Regions from separate parts of the Lysinibacillus sp. FW12 genome, predicted to be linked through region 1. Evidence: a T-box and tRNA genes for the amino acid it is inferred to sense, from the RefSeq annotation. Region 1 holds a T-box; the other regions hold tRNA genes.
What was found. The T-box of region 1 lies ahead of trpS (tryptophan--tRNA ligase). A T-box ahead of a tRNA ligase gene usually reads a tRNA of that ligase, here a tRNA-Trp.
Positions count from the first base shown of each region.

Region 1 (6,119 bases):
AAGCTTTAACTCATAGCAGGTCCGTAAAAACGAATCTTGCGTACCCTTTTTGCTATGTAAAAGGCGTCCGTATGCAAACTGTCTACAAGCATGTTTATACAACTGCCAATATTGTTGAAATTCTGCTTGGGTAATACGCTTGGGTAGATAAAAAGGGAAGAGCTGTTGATCGATTGGAATTACTTGTACTTTGCCTATGAAAGTATGCCCATGAATAGGAAGAAGATTCGTCCAATAAATAAAATGTGCTGTCTTAGCGTTATAGGTTATTAAATAAGGTAATTCTTCTGCGTCCAAGATAAACGCTTTTTGCAGCAAAGGAGGAATTTTAATTTTGCATATACCACTTAAAGTATCTTTGCTTTGAGGAGTTTGAAAAAGCCAAATTGCTTGTATGCCATTTTTTTCATAACCCTCTGTTCGTCGGTCCCATATTTCGTGGGGGATTGTACTACATTGATATTCAAAAGCAAAATGCTTGTCATCCATTGTAACAAGTATATCTGGACGCTGAGAAAGCTTATTTAAAAATGGCTCCAGTTTCACTTTATATTTAAGCTTTTTTAACCATTCATATATTTGAATTTTACCTTGTAGATGTAACTTAGATTCCCCTTCTGAAAATAATTGTGAACATTTATTATTTGTGAGGTGGGCAAAATGTGGAATTTTAGAGTGACCTATTTTCAATTGAACAGGTTCAAGACACTGTGGACAAAAAAATTTCATCTGTCGCCTATATCGCTGTAAAGCTTTCCTCGTATATTGATATGGGAGAAATAGTTGCTGTTGATTGTTATAAGCAATAAGCATCGAATCAGCTCCTTTTTAGCCAACTATAGTAGAGAGGAATGGCTATCACAAAGAAATAAGCTGTTTTTCTTGAAATTAAAGAAATGCGGTCTAAAAATTTATAAGGATAAAAAAAGGACTGCAGTGAAACTCGATCATGAACGAGTTTCACTGCAGTCTAACAAATCAGGTAATCCACTGCTTAAGCAAAATATTTTCGGATTGTTTCAAAGCAATTAAATTCCATTATCTTTTCACCGTACTCCTCTAGACGATGAATTGTGAAATTGGATGGTGTTAAAAATTCTTTGATGACCGCATTTCTATCATGACGATTTAACTCCTCATCTGCATTACCAAAATCAACAACTAAATAGTACCAATCTTCATATTTGAATAATGAGGAATCCACTAATTCGTCTGTCATTCGTTTTGCGACAGGGATTAACTCATCAATATCTTTAAATTTATAAACATAAATGTCTGTATCCATAAATAATTCTGACTCATCCATGTCACCAAATTGAGTTAGCTGGCTAAGAAGATCTTCCCCAACTTCATCGAATGGTGCAAACATATCTTTGTGTTCATCAAAATTCGAATGACCATCTAATGTTTCACCGTCTTTTAAAATATGTGCACGTGTGACAATGATTTCTAAGCCAACTTCAGATGCATTGATATGAATCCAAATCGGACCCTCTACATCAAAATAATCCTCCGTGTTTACTTCATCAATCATATCCCAAAAAAGTTGTTCACCCTTTGCTCGATTGTACCAAATCTCTTCACGACTATAGCCGCGATCCTCTATATCATTGTACGTAATAAAGAGCTTGAGTGTATTTTCATTTACACGTTCGATGTCCACTAGACCTCATCTCCCTTCACTGTCATATGTCGAAAAACAGTTTTGTTTCATTAGTATGCTTTTATTCTTTGTTTTTAACCTTCATACCGCATTTGTTTTTCAACCTTTGACCACACTACAGTTAAACCATCGAGTACACCGTAAACATCGATTATTTTGTTCACAGTTGTCTCTAACTCTATTGTATGCTGTTCTGTCATAAAATGAAAAGGATATACACCGTTTCACAGAAGATATTTGAATTATTGAAATTGTAGTAAACTATTTAACTTAAATCAAGTTTAACATACTTTAACGGAAATATATGACTTTTCCTATTAATTATTATACTTCATATAGAAGGTTTTACATAAGTAAAACATAAAAAAATAGATGTCACAACATGCATTCCACATTTGTAACATCTACTACATATATTATTCAAAATGGATAGTTTTAATTCACCATTCGCTGCGCTTCTTGAAGCTGATATGCTCGAACTTTACGAGGTAGGAAGCGACGAATTTCATCTTCATTATAGCCAACTTGGAGACGTTTTTCATCCAAAATGATTGGTCGGCGTAATAAACCAGGATACTCCTGAATTAATTCATATAAACGTTGTAGTGGTAAACTTTCAACATCTACATTTAATTTTTGGAATATTTTTGAACGAGTAGAAATAATTTCATCTGTCCCGTCTTCAGTCATACGTAAAATTTTTTTAATTTCACTAATACTTAGTGGCTCAGAAAATATATTACGTTCTGTATATGGAATTTCGTGCTCCTCTAACCAAGCTTTCGCTTTACGACAAGAGGTACAACTTGGTGATGTAAATAGGGTTACGATCATTCTGACACATCCTTTCATTTCGAAATTATTATCTAAAACCAGAACCAGAGTGTTAAATTAGAATTAATGTAAAGTAAAATACACAGTACCATTATACAGTACTCCGCTGTATTTGAATATAGTTCCAATAAAAAAAGACTGAACCCACAACTAAATATTCTTTCTTTTTATACATCTTTTAATGTAGCGTATTTTCTACTATCTTATGTGCTACTATTAACATTCCCACTTTCAATGCATTTTAAACATCTAGGCTTGTATCTTAGTTGTTCTCATTTATAAAAATTAAACGAGAAAATTGTCAATTTGGTGTGTACAGCGAAACATATTTTTAATAAAAAAGTATAAATTTATAACATTATTACACAACAGAAAAAGCATATAATTTTTTTATGAAAAAAAACACAGTCAAAAGTCTGACTTTACACAATGGAATCTTTATAATATAATTCATTGCAATAAAATCAATTTAAACAATTTGAATTGAGAAAAACGCTGACGAAGAGTAGTACATATGCATATTTCACGTTTAGAGAGTCTGTGGTCGCTGCAAACAGATCGTGGAGGCATGTGGAATGGACTTCCGAGTTAGCTTTGTGAACGCTACTTGAGCAACTAGCAAAGCTCGTCACTTCACGTTACGAAGCAGAGTGGCCTTTTTAGGCAAGCTGGGTGGTACCGCGGATTCAAACATCATTCGTCCCTTCTTTAGAAAAAATCTAATGAGGACGCATGATGTTTTTTTATTTTCATCAATCGGTTTAATGATGAAAGTTACGCCGCTGGCTAAAAGCCGCGGAACTTGAATTCGAGGAGGAAATTTTCATGACAACTATTTTTTCTGGCGTACAGCCTACAGGAATCGTAACATTAGGGAACTATTTAGGGGCATTTAAGCAATTCCCTGCATTACAAGATGAAGGAAACGCTATTTATTGCATCGTTGACCAGCATGCAATTACTGTGGCACAAGATCCAAAGGAATTACGCGAAAGCATTCGCAAGCTAGCAGCTACCTATATCGCTACTGGCATTGATCCTAAAAAATCTACATTATTCATTCAATCAGAGGTACCTGCACACGCTCAGGCAGGATGGATGTTACAATGTGTGGCTTCAATTGGGGAGCTTGAACGTATGACACAATTTAAAGATAAGTCACACGGTAAGGAAAGCGTCTCTGCCGCTCTTTTAACATACCCACCGTTAATGGCTGCAGACATTCTACTTTATAATACAAACATTGTTCCTGTCGGCGATGACCAGAAACAACATATTGAATTAACACGTGACCTAGCAGAACGCTTTAACAAACGTTACGGGGATGTCCTAACGATTCCAGAAATTCAATTACCAAAAGCAGGCGCTCGTATTAAATCACTACAAGAGCCAACAAAAAAGATGAGTAAATCGGATCCAAATACAAAGGCAACAATCCGCTTACTTGATACAGCGAAAGAAATTGAGAAAAAAATCAAATCAGCTGTTACGGATTCAGACGGTGTTGTAGCATTTGATGTGGAAAATAAACCAGGCGTTTCAAATTTATTGACAATCGAATCAGCTATTTCAGGTGTATCTATTGATGACTTAGTGAAAAAATATGAAGGCATTGGTTATGGTGGATTCAAGCAAGGTGTTGCAACAGCGGTTATTGAACACCTAACTCCTATTCAAGAAAAGTTCTATCATTTAGTAGAGTCATCTGAATTAGATGCCATTCTAGATGAAGGTGCAGCAAAAGCAAATGCCATTGCAAGTGCCACTTTAAAACGTATGGAAGAAGCAATGGGCTTAGGCCGTGCGCGTCGCTAACAATTTAAAGCTTATCAGTGGAACGATCAAAGCCTAAATCAAGAACGACAGCGCATATGATGATGCAGGCCCCTATCGCCATATAAAATTCCGTTGTTTGAAAAATAAATTTAAAAACAACCTTCCAGGAATAACCTAGCGTACGGTAATTTAAATACAATATGAGATTCCCTACAGAGAGGATCATTAAGCCATAGCTTACTAAAAATAAAAAGAGACGAAACATAAGTAGAGGCATCCTTTCTATTTCTTCTTACTTATCATGTATTCACAAAACTATAAAAAAAGACGTCAGCCGTTTAAATTTGGCTGACGTTTTTTCTAGTTTAGATATTATGCTTCATATTTTTTGAATAGAAGACTTGCATTGTGACCACCAAAACCAAGAGAATTACTCATTGCATATTGAATCGTTGCTTCTCTCGCTTCATTTGGAACATAATCTAAATCACATTCAGGATCTGGATCCATTAAATTGATTGTTGGCGGTAATATACCTTCTTTAAGGGCTAATGCTGTGAAAATAGCTTCCACACCACCAGCTGCACCTAATAAGTGACCTGTCATAGATTTTGTTGAGCTCATCGCTAGCTTATAAGCATGCTCACCAAAAGCAGTTTTAACGGCTTGCGTTTCAAATAAGTCATTATATGGCGTACTAGTGCCATGCGCATTAATATAATCAACTTGTGATGGCTCTACTCCACCATCTTCCAATGCTTGCATCATCGCACGTGCTGCGCCCTCTCCCTCTGGAGCAGGAGCTGTAATATGGTGAGCATCTCCTGTTGCACCATAACCTAAAACTTCAGCATAGATTTTAGCACCACGAGCTTTTGCATGTTCATATTCTTCTAAAATGACAATACCGGCACCTTCTCCAATAATAAAACCATCACGGTTTTTATCAAATGGACGGCATGCAGCCTGTGGATCTTGATTTAATGATAAAGCAGTATTGGCACAGAAGCCTGCTACTGCCATTGTTACGATTGGTGATTCAGCACCACCTGAAATCATAACATCCGCATCTCCACGTTCGATTACTTTGAAAGCATCACCAATTGAGTTTGTTCCTGAAGCACATGCCGTTACAGAACAAGAGTTAATACCCTTCGCACCAAAATAGATGGATACTTGACCTGAAGCCATATCAGGAATCATCATTGGAATGAAGAATGGACTAACACGTCTAGCGCCACGCTCTTGGAACGTTAAAAACTGCTGTTCATAAGTTTCCATACCACCGATTCCAGAGCCAATCCATACACCTGCACGAGGAGCTAGCTCTTCATCAATTGTTAGCTGTGCATCTTCCATTGCCATAATTGAAGCCGCTAACGCGTAGTGCGTAAAACGATCCATTTTACGAGCTTCTTTACGATCAATATATTTTTCAATATCAAAATCTTTCACTTCTGCTGCAATTTTTGCTGCAAAAAGATCTTTATTTAAACGTGTTAGCTCACCAATACCAGATTTACCAGCTTTAATGTTTGCCCATGTTTCTTCGATGCTATTTCCTAGTGGTGTAACTGCGCCAATTCCTGTAATTACTACTCGTCGTTTACTCATTGTCTTACTCCCCTCAAGCATTTTTCCTTCTTATTTTCCCCATCTCATGGCTACGGCACCCCATGTTAAGCCGCCACCAAAACCAACAAGGACTAATAAATCATCCTCTTTTATCTTACCTGCTTCGAGCTCATCTACCAAGGAAATACCAATAGAAGCTGCGGAAGTATTTCCGTATTTATGAATCGTTTTTGACATTTTTTCTGGTGGTAGCTCTAATCGCTCACGAGCA
Region 1 is NZ_CP139094.1:3,980,483-3,986,601, forward strand. It holds gene SJW71_RS20575 (competence protein CoiA) at 1-813, opposite strand, end outside; gene mecA (adaptor protein MecA) at 995-1,663, opposite strand; gene spxA (transcriptional regulator SpxA) at 2,099-2,494, opposite strand; T-box leader at 2,984-3,205, shown strand; gene trpS (tryptophan--tRNA ligase) at 3,323-4,312, shown strand; gene SJW71_RS20595 (hypothetical protein) at 4,317-4,538, opposite strand; gene fabF (beta-ketoacyl-ACP synthase II) at 4,646-5,887, opposite strand; gene SJW71_RS20605 (beta-ketoacyl-ACP synthase III) at 5,918-6,119, opposite strand, start outside.

Region 2 (6,119 bases), 520 kb from region 1:
TCCCAAGGCTAAATACTACCTAGTGACCGATAGTGAACCAGTACCGTGAGGGAAAGGTGAAAAGCACCCCGGAAGGGGAGTGAAAGAGATCCTGAAACCGTGTGCCTACAAGTAGTTAGAGCCCGTTAATGGGTGATAGCGTGCCTTTTGTAGAATGAACCGGCGAGTTACGATTACGTGCAAGGTTAAGCTTTAGAAGGCGGAGCCGCAGCGAAAGCGAGTCTGAATAGGGCGAAATAGTACGTGGTCGTAGACCCGAAACCAGGTGATCTACCCATGTCCAGGGTGAAGGTAAGGTAACACTTACTGGAGGCCCGAACCCACGCACGTTGAAAAGTGCGGGGATGAGGTGTGGGTAGCGGAGAAATTCCAATCGAACTTGGAGATAGCTGGTTCTCTCCGAAATAGCTTTAGGGCTAGCCTCGTGATGAGAATACTGGAGGTAGAGCACTGTTTGGACTAGGGGGCCATCCCGGTTTACCGAATTCAGACAAACTCCGAATGCCAGATATTTATACACGGGAGTCAGACTGCGAGTGATAAGATCCGTAGTCAAAAGGGAAACAGCCCAGACCACCAGCTAAGGTCCCAAAGTAATCGTTAAGTGGAAAAGGATGTGGCGTTGCACAGACAACCAGGATGTTGGCTTAGAAGCAGCCATCATTTAAAGAGTGCGTAATAGCTCACTGGTCGAGTGACGCTGCGCCGAAAATGTATCGGGGCTAAACGATTCACCGAAGCTGTGGATTGACATCTACGATGTCAGTGGTAGGAGAGCGTTCTAAGTGCGTTGAAGTCAGACCGGAAGGACTGGTGGAGCGCTTAGAAGTGAGAATGCCGGTATGAGTAGCGAAAGACGGGTGAGAATCCCGTCCACCGTATGACTAAGGTTTCCTGAGGAAGGCTCGTCCGCTCAGGGTTAGTCGGGACCTAAGCCGAGGCCGACAGGCGTAGGCGATGGACAACAGGTTGATATTCCTGTACCACCTCCTCACCGTTTGAGAAATGGGGGGACGCAGTAGGATAGGGTAAGCGCGCTGTTGGTTATGCGCGTCCAAGCAGTAAGGCGTGTGTGTAGGCAAATCCGCACACTGTAACGTTGAGCTGTGATGGCGAGTCCGTATGGACGAAGTTCCTGATTTCACACTGCCAAGAAAAGCCTCTATCGAGGTGAGAGGTGCCCGTACCGCAAACCGACACAGGTAGTCGAGGAGAGAATCCTAAGGTGTGCGAGAGAACTCTCGTTAAGGAACTCGGCAAAATGACCCCGTAACTTCGGGAGAAGGGGTGCTCTTGAGCGTGCAAGCGCATGAGAGCCGCAGTGAATAGGCCCAGGCGACTGTTTAGCAAAAACACAGGTCTCTGCAAAACCGTAAGGTGACGTATAGGGGCTGACGCCTGCCCGGTGCTGGAAGGTTAAGAGGAGTGGTTAGCGCAAGCGAAGCTGCGAATTGAAGCCCCAGTAAACGGCGGCCGTAACTATAACGGTCCTAAGGTAGCGAAATTCCTTGTCGGGTAAGTTCCGACCCGCACGAAAGGCGTAACGATCTGGGCACTGTCTCAACGAGAGACTCGGTGAAATTATAGTACCTGTGAAGATGCAGGTTACCCGCGACAGGACGGAAAGACCCCGTGGAGCTTTACTGTAGCCTGATATTGAATTTTGGTACAACTTGTACAGGATAGGTAGGAGCCAGAGATCTCGGAGCGCCAGCTTCGAAGGAGGCGTCGGTGGGATACTACCCTGGTTGTATTGAAATTCTAACCCATGCCCCTTAGCGGGGCAGGAGACAGTGTCAGGCGGACAGTTTGACTGGGGCGGTCGCCTCCTAAAAGGTAACGGAGGCGCCCAAAGGTTCCCTCAGAATGGTTGGAAATCATTCGTAGAGTGTAAAGGCACAAGGGAGCTTGACTGCGAGACCTACAAGTCGAGCAGGGTCGAAAGACGGGCTTAGTGATCCGGTGGTTCCGCATGGAAGGGCCATCGCTCAACGGATAAAAGCTACCCCGGGGATAACAGGCTTATCTCCCCCAAGAGTCCACATCGACGGGGAGGTTTGGCACCTCGATGTCGGCTCATCGCATCCTGGGGCTGTAGTCGGTCCCAAGGGTTGGGCTGTTCGCCCATTAAAGCGGTACGCGAGCTGGGTTCAGAACGTCGTGAGACAGTTCGGTCCCTATCCGTCGTGGGCGTAGGAAATTTGAGAGGAGCTGTCCTTAGTACGAGAGGACCGGGATGGACACACCGCTGGTGTACCAGTTGTCTTGCCAAAGGCATCGCTGGGTAGCTATGTGTGGACGGGATAAGTGCTGAAAGCATCTAAGCATGAAGCCCCCCTCAAGATGAGATTTCCCATTACGCAAGTAAGTAAGATCCCTCAAAGACGATGAGGTAGATAGGTTCGAGGTGGAAGTGTGGTGACACATGGAGCTGACGAATACTAATCGATCGAGGACTTAACCAAATTGTTTGAAGCATTCAATGTACGTTTATCTAGTTTTGAAAGAATAACCTTTCAACTGAATAAGTGAAGTGATGATGGCAAAGAGGCCACACCCGTTCCCATACCGAACACGGAAGTTAAGCTCTTTAGCGCCGATGGTAGTTGGGGGCTTCCCCCTGTGAGAGTAGGACGTCGCTTCGCTTATTTTTTGTGGAGGATTAGCTCAGCTGGGAGAGCACCTGCCTTACAAGCAGGGGGTCGGCGGTTCGAGCCCGTCATCCTCCACCATATGGTCCCGTGGTGTAGCGGTTAACATGCCTGCCTGTCACGCAGGAGATCGCCGGTTCGATCCCGGTCGGGACCGCCATTATTTTTGCCGGTGTAGCTCAGTTGGTAGAGCAACTGACTTGTAATCAGTAGGTCGTGGGTTCGACTCCTATCGCCGGCACCATTCCCTTGGAGGGGTAGCGAAGTGGCTAAACGCGGCGGACTGTAAATCCGCTCCTTAGGGTTCGGCGGTTCGAATCCGTCCCCCTCCACCATTTTAGGGGCATAGTTCAACGGTAGAATAGAGGTCTCCAAAACCTTTGGTGTGGGTTCGATTCCTACTGCCCCTGCCAGGTATTGAGGTACTCGTTCATATACAGCTGTTATGATTTATATAGTGGCGATTGTGGCGAAGTGGTTAACGCATCGGATTGTGGTTCCGACATTCGTGGGTTCGATTCCCATCAGTCGCCCCATTTCAACATTGGGGTATAGCCAAGCGGTAAGGCAACGGATTTTGATTCCGTCATGCCTAGGTTCGAATCCTAGTACCCCAGCCATTTTTTTCTTTAACGAGCCATTAGCTCAGTTGGTAGAGCATCTGACTTTTAATCAGAGGGTCGAAGGTTCGAGTCCTTCATGGCTCATCATTTTTATTTACTAAGCGCCCGTAGCTCAATTGGATAGAGCGTCTGACTACGGATCAGAAGGTTATGGGTTCGACTCCTGTCGGGCGCGCCAATAAATGTATTTTACGGAATGTAGCTCAGCTTGGTAGAGCACTTGGTTTGGGACCAAGGGGTCGTAGGTTCGAATCCTGTCATTCCGACCATCTTTTATTTAAATGGGGCCTTAGCTCAGCTGGGAGAGCGCCTGCCTTGCACGCAGGAGGTCAGCGGTTCGATCCCGCTAGGCTCCACCATTTCAATATTTTTGGAGGTATACCCAAGTCTGGCTGAAGGGATCGGTCTTGAAAACCGACAGGCGGGTAACACCGCGCGGGGGTTCGAATCCCTCTACCTCCTCCATTTCGGGTCAGTAGCTCAGTTGGTAGAGCATTAGATTGAAGCTCTAAGTGTCGGCGGTTCGATTCCGTCCTGACCCACCATTATTTGCGGGTGTAGTTTAATGGTAAAACCTCAGCCTTCCAAGCTGATGTCGTGAGTTCGATTCTCATCACCCGCTCCAAAATGGGCCTATAGCTCAGCTGGTTAGAGCGCACGCCTGATAAGCGTGAGGTCGATGGTTCGAGTCCATTTAGGCCCATCATTATTCCGAAGTAGCTCAGTTGGTAGTAGCACCTGACTGTTAATCAGGTTGTCGCAGGTTCGAGTCCTGCCTTCGGAGCCACGGCCCGTTGGTCAAGTGGTTAAGACACCGCCCTTTCACGGCGGTAACACGGGTTCGAATCCCGTACGGGTCATCAAGCATGTAGCACAGATGTGTGTTACATGCTTTTTTCTATATGTAGATGTTCAACCAAGACTATAAAACCATTAAAAGGTTCTGTAGCTTTTTTATGGTGAACATAGGACAGTATAAATGCTTTAGCTCATTTCAAGGTCCTGTTCCATTTATCAATCACATGTTTCACCCACTAATAAATTTGAACAAACTATTTCATATATGCAATATGTATGTTTTTTCAACAGCTATTTTCATGGTGCTTGCCGTATCGTTGCTCTAATATGAGGGTAAGTGGAGGAATCGATATGAGTATACAGGAGATAGAGCAATTCTTAAGTCAATATCAGAAAGAACAAAATAAATCAGATCTTTGGTTAGAGAATAGATTGCAAGAGATTAAGAGTGAAGGTGAATATTACCCCACAACAGAGGAACTAGTTTTTGGAGCACGTGTCGCATGGCGTAATAGTAACAAATGTATTGGACGCTTGTTTTGGCAGTCATTGCATGTAGTAGACGCACGAGATCTTTTAGACGAAGAGGATATTTTTCGAAAATTACTAGAGCATATCGATTATGCAACAAATAGTGGGAAAATCCGCCCTACAATAACCGTGTTTGCCTCAGATCGAGTACGGATTTGGAATCACCAACTTATCCGTTATGCGGGCTATGAAACGGAATTAGGTGTTATAGGTGATTCTCATTCTGTTGCGTTTACACAAGTATGTGAAACGCTAGGCTGGAAAAGTGAGAGAACAGCTTTTGATGTGTTACCACTTGTTATACAAGTAGATGGGCGAGCTCCAAGGCTGTTTACAATTCCAGCAGAATATATTTTAGAGGTGCCAATCCGCCATCCAGAGGAAGCTGAAATAGAAAAATTAGAGATGAAATGGTATGCTGTACCCATTATCTCGAGTATGCGTTTTCGAATGGCAGGCATTGATTACCAAGCTGCTCCTTTTAATGGTTGGTATATGGGGACAGAAATTGGAGCACGTAATTTAGCTGATCATGACCGCTATAATATGCTACCAGCTATTGCTGAGATTTTTAATCTTGATACAACCAAACAAGCTTCTCTTTGGCGTGATCGTGCATTAGTGGAGCTTAATATAGCAGTTCTCCATTCCTTTAAAGAAGATGGGGTAAGCATTGTCGATCATCATACAGCGGCTCAGCAGTTTAAATTGTTTGAGGAAGCAGAGCTATCGGCTGAACGGGAAGTTACAGGCAACTGGACATGGTTAATTCCACCGCTTTCACCTGCAACAACGCATATTTTCCATAAGCCCTATGTAAATGTCTATCATACACCAAATTATTTTTATCAAAAACCATGCTATTAACAATAGAAGACTCTTCAATTTCCTATCAGTAAATTTATCAATTAATTGTATTTTAAGAAGAGGGTGATCCACTATGTTGGAGCAGCAAATTCCAGATATCCCGTGGCAACAATTGACCACACCTTATGGAAGAGGCGCAGCCATTCCGCAGCTGATTGAAGAGGAAAATTACCGACAACTAGCTGAGTTAATTGAACATCAAGGTACACTTTGGCAGGTGACACCATGGGTTTTGTTAATCCTTTTAAAAAAGCTGGGTAGTCAAGATAAGGAGGATGTCTCCTTACAAGAAATTGAACTTTATTTAGCCGTTGCTCAGGCGATTACTGTGGATTATTTAGAGCCAACACAAACTGTTCAACCCATGCAGAAGCTGCTAGATAGAAACTACTTATGGACAGAAAATGAAGAGGATGACGATCAAGAGTGGGAAAGAGAAACGCCGACGGGCTATGAACAGACAGCATTTTTAAGCTATTATTATTTCAGCTATCTACTCTTACAAGAGGCTATCCCTAGTTTAACGGCTATTACAGTGCACAATAACGAAGCAGCAGACCGTCTTGCGGAACTGCTAAGGTTATTAGAGCAGCTGAATAAATAGGTTGATAAAAAAGCAGATGAGAAACATATGCCATTTCCCATCTGC
Region 2 is NZ_CP139094.1:4,495,913-4,502,031, reverse strand. It holds rRNA gene SJW71_RS23125 (23S ribosomal RNA) at 1-2,465, shown strand, start outside; rRNA gene rrf (5S ribosomal RNA) at 2,530-2,645, shown strand; tRNA gene SJW71_RS23115 (tRNA-Val) at 2,657-2,732, shown strand; tRNA gene SJW71_RS23110 (tRNA-Asp) at 2,736-2,811, shown strand; tRNA gene SJW71_RS23105 (tRNA-Thr) at 2,820-2,895, shown strand; tRNA gene SJW71_RS23100 (tRNA-Tyr) at 2,903-2,986, shown strand; tRNA gene SJW71_RS23095 (tRNA-Trp) at 2,991-3,064, shown strand; tRNA gene SJW71_RS23090 (tRNA-His) at 3,112-3,187, shown strand; tRNA gene SJW71_RS23085 (tRNA-Gln) at 3,197-3,271, shown strand; tRNA gene SJW71_RS23080 (tRNA-Lys) at 3,286-3,358, shown strand; tRNA gene SJW71_RS23075 (tRNA-Arg) at 3,376-3,452, shown strand; tRNA gene SJW71_RS23070 (tRNA-Pro) at 3,467-3,543, shown strand; tRNA gene SJW71_RS23065 (tRNA-Ala) at 3,558-3,633, shown strand; tRNA gene SJW71_RS23060 (tRNA-Ser) at 3,647-3,739, shown strand; tRNA gene SJW71_RS23055 (tRNA-Phe) at 3,744-3,819, shown strand; tRNA gene SJW71_RS23050 (tRNA-Gly) at 3,826-3,899, shown strand; tRNA gene SJW71_RS23045 (tRNA-Ile) at 3,904-3,977, shown strand; tRNA gene SJW71_RS23040 (tRNA-Asn) at 3,985-4,061, shown strand; tRNA gene SJW71_RS23035 (tRNA-Glu) at 4,063-4,134, shown strand; gene SJW71_RS23030 (nitric oxide synthase oxygenase) at 4,424-5,470, shown strand; gene SJW71_RS23025 (hypothetical protein) at 5,544-6,074, shown strand.
Region 2: it has a tRNA-Trp gene. The T-box ahead of trpS (tryptophan--tRNA ligase) is inferred to sense a tRNA for this amino acid. The anticodon was not compared.

Region 3 (6,119 bases), 1.4 Mb from region 1:
AAACAAAAGCAACACTCTGCTGTTTATCGTCCTTATCATTTAAAAAGCCCATTTGAATCGAAAAAGCCACTGCCTCTTTCTCTTTACCCATTACCTCCTGCTGAAGATTGCTATCGATTCTCGAAAGATTAAACGTACCCTCTGCATCCTCAGCCATGTAAAAATGTCCCTTTGGTAAATCTTTAATTAATGCTGCATTATCTTGTGACAGGCCATTTGCCAAACCTGAAATAATAAATGTTAAAAAGCTTACTAGAAAAATAATGGAGCCCAAAATTAAAAACCGTACTTTATTCTTCTTTATTTCCTTCCAGGCAAGATTCATCCTTAACCCCTCCATTTCGTTGATACCCATATCTTAAAATTGTTAAATGAACGGAGAATGAACTAATATAAAAAAAGAAATAGAAAACAAAAAACCACTCATTAGAGTGGTTGAAGATTTATTAATTTAAAAAAATTCATATAAACCATTTTTAAAATAGTTGTATTCACTATCGTTTATTAACTTTACGCCATACCCTTCATAGAAAATTTGTTTATCTATTTCTGTTTCAAATGCCCGTGGCTTAGGACGAATTGCTAAAGCAACATCATATCGTGGGTCACCCCATGCTCCAGCGCTCCAATCAATTATTCCCGAAATCCTCCCATTATGTACAAGTACGTTATCAATTGTGAAATCACCATGTATAAAGGTTTGCTGAGTCATCTTTGGTTTGTGTCTCTTCAACCTACTTAACAATTCAGCTGTGCCATCTACTTTATAATTTTTTAAATTAAACTCAGCTTGTCCCAGCATATCGTCTATCCATACTGTGTCCTTTACTAACTCCTTTGGACATGGAGTTGAATGAATGGCAGATAGCACCCTTCCAAAGTTAAATAGTATTTCATGTCTATTTTCTGTATTATCTTCTTTTTCTAGGGCACTTCTAACGGTGTCGCCTTCTAAATATGTCATTAATGCCCATGACTGATTTTGTATTGGTTGTTCGATAAAATAATATAGCCTCGGAGTAGGTAAGGCAGATGCTGCTAGATTTTTAAGTATCCATGCTTCTTTCGATAACCAAGTACAGAATGGCTTTCCTTTTGCTCTTTTTAAAACGAATGTCCCTCTTTTAGAATTAAGAATTCCTACATCGGATGTATGTCCCTGTCTAGGAAAATGAATATTAATAACTGCTCCGACATACTCGACGATCTCTTTAGGTATTTCATTTAGTTGTATGGGTTTCAAAATTTTCAACACCTCAGCTTTGATGTATTAACTTCTACTTTACCATCTATAAATTCAATTCTTTGTTATCTTTTCCTTTCTATGCAACAACATTTTTGTATGGTCCACAATGTTAGAGTTGTAATTGAAAGAATAATTATTGGGATAGTTAATTATCATATAAAAATAAGAGGATCCTTTTGAATAGAAGGTTAAAGTGTAGCGAGTATAAGGCTTCTTAAAAGTAATATGTAAACTTTCCTTTTATATAAGCATTGCTGCTTCCTCATAAGCTCTTGGTGGAAGTCGCTATCTCAAAATGTTTTTTAGCATTTCAATTATTTTCTTTTAACTATGCATTTATAGTTTCATAGCGTTTTTATATACTTTATGAGGTTATCAATATTTTGCGAATTATATTCCTCCTCTGACAAAAGATAGTAACCACTTTTTGAAAAATCAATGTGACTAAGTAAACTTTTTAAATATGGAGAAATCAAAACTAATACGCCATCATTTTCTAATAATTCCTCTGGAGATTCATACCCATGAGTTACTTCTACATTAAAAGTACTCAAATTATTTTCTTTTAGTGAATCTTCTATGGTTTTTTTCAGTCTCGATGACCTTTTTTTCAAAAAGAATCCTTCTCGATCTAAACCAGTTGCAAATCCTCTAAACCCCATTGCTAATTTTGGATAAATATAAATCGTTTTCATTATAATCATCCTTTCAAAAAAATTATAATCCTTTTAATACTAATCATAAATTTTCTCCAACTTCTATTTTATGTAATATTCATTCATATATTCATCATATTTCCATTTTATTATATCATGTATAGAACATTAGAGACATGATTATAGCTGTGTTAAGTAAATTCATACTGTCCCTTAAATAGCTCTCTTGCTTTTACTAGGTTTAAAATCTAGACTAAGATTAGAAGAATTGTTGGAACCTCTCATAAAACCTTTTTTTAGATAATGAGCTTGTGTAAACATAATCAATTCTACTCGTTTTCGATCGTATTCCTAGGAAATACAAAAAGCTCACAAACCTTGATAGTACAAGGTTTGTGAGCTTTCTAAACTTACTAAATGTAACGTATATATAACGTAATGATACCGGTGGTCGGGGTCGAACCGACACTCCAAAGGAACACGATTTTGAGTCGTGCGCGTCTGCCAATTCCGCCACACCGGCATAATGGAGATAAAAAAAATCGGATAAACCGATTATCAGATAAAATATGGAGGCGGCAACCGGATTTGAACCGGTGATAAGGGTGTTGCAGACCCGTGCCTTACCACTTGGCTATGCCGCCATCATATTGGAGCGGAAGACGAGGTTCGAACTCGCGACCCCCACCTTGGCAAGGTGGTGTTCTACCACTGAACTACTTCCGCAAAAATGGCTGGGGTACTAGGATTCGAACCTAGGCATGACGGAATCAAAATCCGTTGCCTTACCGCTTGGCTATACCCCAACAATGGGGCGACTGATGGGAATCGAACCCACGAATGCCGGAACCACAATCCGGTGCGTTAACCACTTCGCCACAATCGCCATTGTATTATGATGTTTATTAATTTTATATTTGATGGGGCGACTGATGGGAATCGAACCCACGAATGCCGGAACCACAATCCGGTGCGTTAACCACTTCGCCACAATCGCCATAAAATTAATTGGCAGGGGCAGTAGGAATCGAACCCACACCAAAGGTTTTGGAGACCTCTATTCTACCGTTGAACTATGCCCCTATAGTAAAAAAAACTGGTGGAGGGGGACGGATTCGAACCGCCGAACCCTAAGGAGCGGATTTACAGTCCGCCGCGTTTAGCCACTTCGCTACCCCTCCGGGAAAATGGTGCCGGCTATAGGAATCGAACCCACGACCTACTGATTACAAGTCAGTTGCTCTACCTGCTGAGCTAAACCGGCAAAAAAATATGGTGGGTCAGGACGGAATCGAACCGCCGACACTTAGAGCTTCAATCTAATGCTCTACCAACTGAGCTACTGACCCATATTTAAAAAAATAAATGGCGGTCCCGACCGGGATCGAACCGGCGATCTCCTGCGTGACAGGCAGGCATGTTAACCGCTACACCACGGGACCATTTGGTTGCGGGGGCCGGATTTGAACCAACGACCTTCGGGTTATGAGCCCGACGAGCTACCACTGCTCCACCCCGCGATAATACTATGTTGTTATAAAAAATATGGTGGAGGATGACGGGCTCGAACCGCCGACCCTCTGCTTGTAAGGCAGATGCTCTCCCAGCTGAGCTAATCCTCCATCTGGGTATTTAAATGGTGACCCCTACGGGATTCGAACCCGTGTTACCGCCGTGAAAGGGCGGTGTCTTAACCACTTGACCAAGGGGCCTTCGTTTGGAATAAATCAAAGTGCTGGCGGAGAGTAAGGGATTTGAACCCTTGAGACAGTGTTAACCGCCTACACGATTTCCAATCGTGCTCCTTCGGCCACTCGGACAACTCTCCAAGAATGGCTCCGAAGGCAGGACTCGAACCTGCGACAACCTGATTAACAGTCAGGTGCTACTACCAACTGAGCTACTTCGGAATAATTTTAGTATATAGCCTAGCGACGTCCTACTCTCACAGGGGGAAGCCCCCAACTACCATCGGCGCTAAAGAGCTTAACTTCCGTGTTCGGTATGGGAACGGGTGTGACCTCTTTGCCATCATCACTAGACTATTTGAAAGACAATACCTATTATAACATATTTTATCAAAATTACAAGTATATTATAATATTTTATTCTTTCAAAACTGGATAAACGTACATTGACTGCTTCAAACAATTTGGTTAAGTCCTCGATCGATTAGTATTCGTCAGCTCCATGTGTCACCACACTTCCACCTCGAACCTATCTACCTCATCGTCTTTGAGGGATCTTACTTACTTGCGTAATGGGAAATCTCATCTTGAGGGGGGCTTCATGCTTAGATGCTTTCAGCACTTATCCCGTCCACACATAGCTACCCAGCGATGCCTTTGGCAAGACAACTGGTACACCAGCGGTGTGTCCATCCCGGTCCTCTCGTACTAAGGACAGCTCCTCTCAAATTTCCTACGCCCACGACGGATAGGGACCGAACTGTCTCACGACGTTCTGAACCCAGCTCGCGTACCGCTTTAATGGGCGAACAGCCCAACCCTTGGGACCGACTACAGCCCCAGGATGCGATGAGCCGACATCGAGGTGCCAAACCTCCCCGTCGATGTGGACTCTTGGGGGAGATAAGCCTGTTATCCCCGGGGTAGCTTTTATCCGTTGAGCGATGGCCCTTCCATGCGGAACCACCGGATCACTAAGCCCGTCTTTCGACCCTGCTCGACTTGTAGGTCTCGCAGTCAAGCTCCCTTGTGCCTTTACACTCTACGAATGATTTCCAACCATTCTGAGGGAACCTTTGGGCGCCTCCGTTACCTTTTAGGAGGCGACCGCCCCAGTCAAACTGTCCGCCTGACACTGTCTCCTGCCCCGCTAAGGGGCATGGGTTAGAATTTCAATACAACCAGGGTAGTATCCCACCGACGCCTCCTTCGAAGCTGGCGCTCCGAGATCTCTGGCTCCTACCTATCCTGTACAAGTTGTACCAAAATTCAATATCAGGCTACAGTAAAGCTCCACGGGGTCTTTCCGTCCTGTCGCGGGTAACCTGCATCTTCACAGGTACTATAATTTCACCGAGTCTCTCGTTGAGACAGTGCCCAGATCGTTACGCCTTTCGTGCGGGTCGGAACTTACCCGACAAGGAATTTCGCTACCTTAGGACCGTTATAGTTACGGCCGCCGTTTACTGGGGCTTCAATTCGCAGCTTCGCTTGCGCTAACCACTCCTCTTAACCTTCCAGCACCGGGCAGGCGTCAGCCCCTATACGTCACCTTACGGTTTTGCAGAGACCTGTGTTTTTGCTAAACAGTCGCCTGGGCCTATTCACTGCGGCTCTCATGCGCTTGCACGCTCAAGAGCACCCCTTCTCCCGAAGTTACGGGGTCATTTTGCCGAGTTCCTTAACGAGAGTTCTCTCGCACACCTTAGGATTCTCTCCTCGACTACCTGTGTCGGTTTGCGGTACGGGCACCTCTCACCTCGATAGAGGCTTTTCTTGGCAGTGTGAAATCAGGAACTTCGTCCATACGGACTCGCCATCACAGCTCAACGTTACAGTGTGCGGATTTGCCTACACACACGCCTTACTGCTTGGACGCGCATAACCAACAGCGCGCTTACCCTATCCTACTGCGTCCCCCCATTTCTCAAACGGTGAGGAGGTGGTACAGGAATATCAACCTGTTGTCCATCGCCTACGCCTGTCGGCCTCGGCTTAGGTCCCGACTAACCCTGAGCGGACGAGCCTTCCTCAGGAAACCTTAGTCATACGGTGGACGGGATTCTCACCCGTCTTTCGCTACTCATACCGGCATTCTCACTTCTAAGCGCTCCACCAGTCCTTCCGGTCTGACTTCAACGCACTTAGAACGCTCTCCTACCACTGACATCGTAGATGTCAATCCACAGCTTCGGTGAATCGTTTAGCCCCGATACATTTTCGGCGCAGCGTCACTCGACCAGTGAGCTATTACGCACTCTTTAAATGATGGCTGCTTCTAAGCCAACATCCTGGTTGTCTGTGCAACGCCACATCCTTTTCCACTTAACGATTACTTTGGGACCTTAGCTGGTGGTCTGGGCTGTTTCCCTTTTGACTACGGATCTTATCACTCGCAGTCTGACTCCCGTGTATAAATATCTGGCATTCGGAGTTTGTCTGAATTCGGTAAACCGGGATGGCCCCCTAGTCCAAACAGTGCTCTACCTCCAGTATTCTCATCACGAGGCTAGCCCTAAAGCTATTTCG
Region 3 is NZ_CP139094.1:823,063-829,181, reverse strand. It holds gene SJW71_RS04275 (ABC transporter permease) at 1-325, opposite strand, end outside; gene SJW71_RS04270 (phosphotransferase family protein) at 452-1,243, opposite strand; gene SJW71_RS04265 (hypothetical protein) at 1,591-1,941, opposite strand; tRNA gene SJW71_RS04260 (tRNA-Leu) at 2,345-2,425, opposite strand; tRNA gene SJW71_RS04255 (tRNA-Cys) at 2,473-2,546, opposite strand; tRNA gene SJW71_RS04250 (tRNA-Gly) at 2,554-2,628, opposite strand; tRNA gene SJW71_RS04245 (tRNA-Gln) at 2,634-2,708, opposite strand; tRNA gene SJW71_RS04240 (tRNA-His) at 2,713-2,788, opposite strand; tRNA gene SJW71_RS04235 (tRNA-His) at 2,824-2,899, opposite strand; tRNA gene SJW71_RS04230 (tRNA-Trp) at 2,912-2,985, opposite strand; tRNA gene SJW71_RS04225 (tRNA-Tyr) at 3,000-3,083, opposite strand; tRNA gene SJW71_RS04220 (tRNA-Thr) at 3,091-3,166, opposite strand; tRNA gene SJW71_RS04215 (tRNA-Phe) at 3,176-3,251, opposite strand; tRNA gene SJW71_RS04210 (tRNA-Asp) at 3,269-3,344, opposite strand; tRNA gene SJW71_RS04205 (tRNA-Met) at 3,348-3,422, opposite strand; tRNA gene SJW71_RS04200 (tRNA-Val) at 3,449-3,524, opposite strand; tRNA gene SJW71_RS04195 (tRNA-Glu) at 3,540-3,614, opposite strand; tRNA gene SJW71_RS04190 (tRNA-Ser) at 3,639-3,730, opposite strand; tRNA gene SJW71_RS04185 (tRNA-Asn) at 3,736-3,812, opposite strand; rRNA gene rrf (5S ribosomal RNA) at 3,829-3,944, opposite strand; rRNA gene SJW71_RS04175 (23S ribosomal RNA) at 4,055-6,119, opposite strand, start outside.
Region 3: it has a tRNA-Trp gene. The T-box ahead of trpS (tryptophan--tRNA ligase) is inferred to sense a tRNA for this amino acid. The anticodon was not compared.